DNA from 2 places in the Nitrospirillum goiasense genome. Region 1 is predicted to be linked to the other one. Evidence: riboswitches for the same ligand, from Rfam matches in the RefSeq annotation. Region 1 holds a riboswitch; the other holds the start of a gene.
What was found. Region 1 has a riboswitch for thiamine pyrophosphate ahead of thiO (glycine oxidase ThiO). Riboswitches for the same ligand answer to the same signal wherever they lie in the genome.

Region 1 (2,197 bases):
ATTAAGACCGATTCGGGATTGCGGTGCGGCATGGCTGAGTTGCGGGTGCACTGCCGGCCCGTGGCACGGCCATGCCCAAGAAGAAACGGGGCCCGCCCGACGCGCGTGGAACCACCCTAGCTGATGGCTGACAGCGCCTCTTCCAACTCATTGAAATCGGGCATGTATTCCGTGGGCACCTTTTTTCGCGCCGCCTCGATGGATACCTGGGGCGCATACCCCGCCAGGTGCGCCGTGATGGCCGCCCGGATGACGTGGTAGAACTGGTTCTCCTCCTCCGCCACGCCTTTCAGCCGCGAGGCGATGGGGGCCAGGATACAGTAGGACAGGAAAATACCCATGAAGGTGCCCACCAGGGCGCCGCCGATCAGCTTGCCCAGCACCTCGGGCGGCTCGGTGATGGACGCCATGGTCTTGATGACGCCCAGCACGGCGGCGACGATGCCCAGCGCCGGCATGGCGTCGGCCATGGTCTGGAAGGCGTGGCTGGAGTGCAGGTCCTCGTGCTTGGTCTTCTCGATCTCCTGCTCCATCAGCGCTTCCAGCTCATGGGGGTTGTCCACGCCGATGGAGAACATGCGCAGGTAATCCGCGATGAACTTGACGGTGAACGGGTCCTTCATGATCGCCGGGTAGGCGTTGAAGATGTTGCTTTCCATGGGCTTTTCAATGTGCTGCTCAATGGCCAGCACGCCCTTGGTCTTCATCGTCTTCAGGATTTGGTACAGCAGCGACAGCAGTTCCATGTATTCCTTCTTATGGAACCGCGCGCCCGGGAAAATGCGCTTCACGGCACCCAGGGACTGCTTGATGACATGCGTGCTGTTGGCGACCATGAAGCCGCAGATGGCGGCGCCGCCGATGGTCATGAACTCACCGGGCAGGGCCTCGATGATGATGCCGATCTTGCCGCCGAAGATCACAAACGACCCGAACACGCAGATGAACACGCCGAGCAGGCCGATGGCGGCAAACATGAGCAAACCTTGGTAGATGGACCCCTAAGATAGGCAGAGTCCAGACAATCGGCCTACTTGTCAAATCTCTGATGGGGTAGGGCCCCTGGCGCGATCGCGCCGCCGGTCGGGGGATGTCCAGAGGGGGCCCATCGCCCATGGCTGGGATCAGCCCCGCCACCAAGACCCTTGAATTCGGGCGTCCCGTCCGCCATCGTTCCGGCCATCGACTGGGGTGCCGCCCGCCTGCCCGTCAGGCCCGCGGCTGAGATCAGACCCATGGAACCTGCTCCGGATCATGCCGGCGAAGGGAGATCGCGAGACCGTGACCCATTTTCCGCCTTCGGGCCATTCTTCCGCCCGTCCGTCTGCCGCCAAGCCTTCCGTCGCCCCCCGGGTGATCGTCATCGGCGCCGGCTGCATCGGCCTGTCCATCGCCTGGCGCCTGGCGTCCGCCGGCTGTGTCGTCGACGTCTATGACCGGGGCCGCGCCGGGCTGGGCGCCACCCATGCCGCCGCCGGCATGCTGGCCGCCGCCGTGGAGACGGAGCCGGGGGAGCAGGCGCTGCTGCCCCTGACCCTGGACAGCCAGCGCCGCTGGCCCGCCTTCGCCGCTGAGCTGGAGGCCGTCAGCGGCCTGCCCGTGGATCTGCGCACCGAGGGCACCCTGCAGGTGGCGCTGACCCGCGATGACGTGGAGGTGCTGCGGGCGGGGTATGAGTTCCAGCGCTCCCTGGACCTCAACGTTGCCTGGCTGAGCGGCGCGCAGGTGAAGGAGCGGGAGCCGTGGCTGAACCCCCGCGCCGCCGCCGGCGTGCTGGGTGCCGCCGACGGCCAGGTGGACAACCGCAAGCTGGCCGTGGCGCTGAAGGCCGCGGCGTTGAAGGCCGGCGCCCGCCTGCATGAGGAGGTGGCCGTCGAGGCCCTATCCGTCACGGCGGGCCGTGCCGAGGGCGTGGTGGTAGATGGCGTGCTGAAGGCCGCCGACGTGGTGGTCCTGGCCGCCGGCGCCTGGTCGCGCCATCTGGCGGGCCTGCCGGACGGCGCCATTCCGCCGGTGCGGCCGGTGAAGGGCCAGATGCTGGCCCTGCGCATGGACCCCGTCCAGCCGCTGTTGCGCCATGTGGTGTGGCCGCCCAAATGCTATCTGGTACCCCGCCTGGATGGACGCCTGATCGTGGGTGCCACGACGGAGGACAAGGGCTGGGACGACCGCCTGACCGCCGGCGGCGTCCTGGCCC
Region 2 (2,197 bases), on a different contig from region 1:
GCAGCTATTGTCTGAACGCCGGGGCCTTATCCACCAGTGCCACGGCGGGCGAGATCAGCACGGGCGTCACCGGCACCGCCGCCTTCATCGTGAGTGAGAACCAAATCACTGCCGCCACCTTGCGCACCCACAGCCTGGTAAACGGCGCCTGGACCGACAGTTGCCAGGTCGCAGCCGAGTACAGCACAACCTATGAGGTAACCGAGGGCGGATGCACGGCCGACACCGCCCTATGCGATGCCCTGAAGGGCCAGCTGGCCGGCTGGGCCGCGATGGTGGAGAAGAGCGGGTGGAGCCAAGACGCCAGCGGACCAGGGGCACATAAAACCTTTCCCGCCCTGCCTGGCGTTGTCGCCGGTGGCCTGCCGCCGACAGGAACCCTGGAACTGGTGCCGGATATGGCGCAAGCCAGTTGGCCGCTGTTCGTCACCGAAGCCCCGCTGCTCACATGGCGAGGACCCGGCAAGTCCCTTACCCTGCGCCTGTCCCACGCTACCTTGGGCTGGCGGGAGGATACGACCTACATCTTGGGTGCCTGGCGCAATGTAGGTGACACGCTGACGCCCGTCGCCGGCTACGTCATCGCCCTGAAGCGCACAGGCGTGCCTGTGGTTAAGGTCACGCCGCAGCCCTGACCGCGTAGCCGGGGGCATCATTCCCCCACCTCCCCATTTTCCCGCCCATTGACACCCGTGCCTTCGGGCGCGCACAGTGCAGCCTTCGTTCCAGGGGTGCGCCGGAGGGCGCTGAGATCCGCGGAGAGACGCGGGGACCCTTTGAACCTGATCCGGATCGTACCGGCGTAGGGATGGGAACAGGGGCCTTCGCGTATCCACCCGCCATTGGGGACCACACGCGCATCCGCCCTGTAGGCCGCGAACCGCAAGCGGCCGCCTTCCTCCTCCCCACCGTCGTTGCCCCGGGTTGGCGACATGTGACGTGCCGGACGCATCAACGGCCAGAGAGCCAAGGGCGCCGGACTACGGAGGAGCACGACCCTATGCCCGATACCCTGACCCCGGCCGCGATTCCGGGAGGCGACGGCTTCGCCGTCACCACCGGGCCCCTGCCCGCCTCTCGCAAGGTCCACATCCCGGGCACCCTGCACCCCGACCTGCGCGTGGCCATGCGCGAGATCGACCTGTCGCCCAGCGCCAATGAGCCGCCGGTGCGCGTCTACGACCCGTCCGGCCCCTACACCGACCCGGCCGTGACCACCGACATCCGCCAAGGCCTGGCCGAGCTGCGCCGCGCCTGGATCGAGGGCCGGGGCGATGTGGAGCGCTATGAGGGCCGCGCCATCAAGGCGGTGGACAATGGATTGAAGGAGGGCGAGAGCAGCCCCGTGCCGGTGTTCGACCGCGCCGGCCGCCTGCCCCTGCGCGCCAAGGATGGCCGGGCTGTCACCCAGCTGGCCTACGCCCGCGCCGGCATCGTGACGCCGGAAATGGAATACGTCGCCATCCGCGAGAACCTGGGCCGCCAGGCGCTGAAGGAACAGCTGGAGCGGGACGGCGAGAGCTTCGGCGCCGCCATCCCGGACTTCGTGACCCCGGAGTTCGTGCGGGATGAGATCGCGCGCGGCCGCGCCATCATCCCCAACAACATCAACCACCCGGAATCGGAGCCGATGGCCATCGGCCGCAACTTCCTGGTCAAGATCAACGCCAACATCGGCAATTCCGCCGTCACCTCCAGCGTCGCGGAAGAGGTGGACAAGCTGGTGTGGGCCATCCGCTGGGGTGCGGACACGGTCATGGACCTGTCCACCGGCCGCAACATCCACACCATCCGCGAATGGATCATCCGCAACAGCCCCGTGCCCATCGGCACCGTGCCCATCTACCAGGCGCTGGAGAAGGTGAACGGCAAGGCCGAGGATCTGACGTGGGAGGTGTTCCGTGACACCCTGATCGAGCAGTGCGAACAGGGCGTGGACTATTTCACCATCCATGCCGGCGTGCGCCTGGCCCACATCCCCCTGACGGCTAAGCGCGTGACCGGCATCGTCTCGCGCGGCGGGTCCATCATGGCCAAGTGGTGCCTGGCGCATCACAAGGAGAATTTCCTCTACACCCGCTTTGAGGAAATCTGCCAGATCATGAAGGCCTATGACGTGGCCTTCTCGCTGGGCGACGGCCTGCGGCCCGGCAGCATCGCCGACGCCAACGACGCCGCCCAGTTCGCCGAGCTGAAG

Region 2: it holds a riboswitch for thiamine pyrophosphate, as region 1 does, so the genes downstream of both, thiC (phosphomethylpyrimidine synthase ThiC) here and thiO (glycine oxidase ThiO) in region 1, are expected to answer to the same signal.

The regions. Positions count from the first base shown of each region.
Region 1 covers NZ_JAXQNP010000002.1:1,159,453-1,161,649, forward strand. Annotated here, with positions in the region: gene motA (flagellar motor stator protein MotA) at 117-977, opposite strand; TPP riboswitch at 1,178-1,287, shown strand; gene thiO (glycine oxidase ThiO) at 1,282-2,197, shown strand, end outside.
Region 2 covers NZ_JAXQNP010000003.1:573,494-575,690, forward strand. Annotated here, with positions in the region: gene ULB03_RS16935 (lysozyme inhibitor LprI family protein) at 1-635, shown strand, start outside; TPP riboswitch at 718-828, shown strand; gene thiC (phosphomethylpyrimidine synthase ThiC) at 1,001-2,197, shown strand, end outside.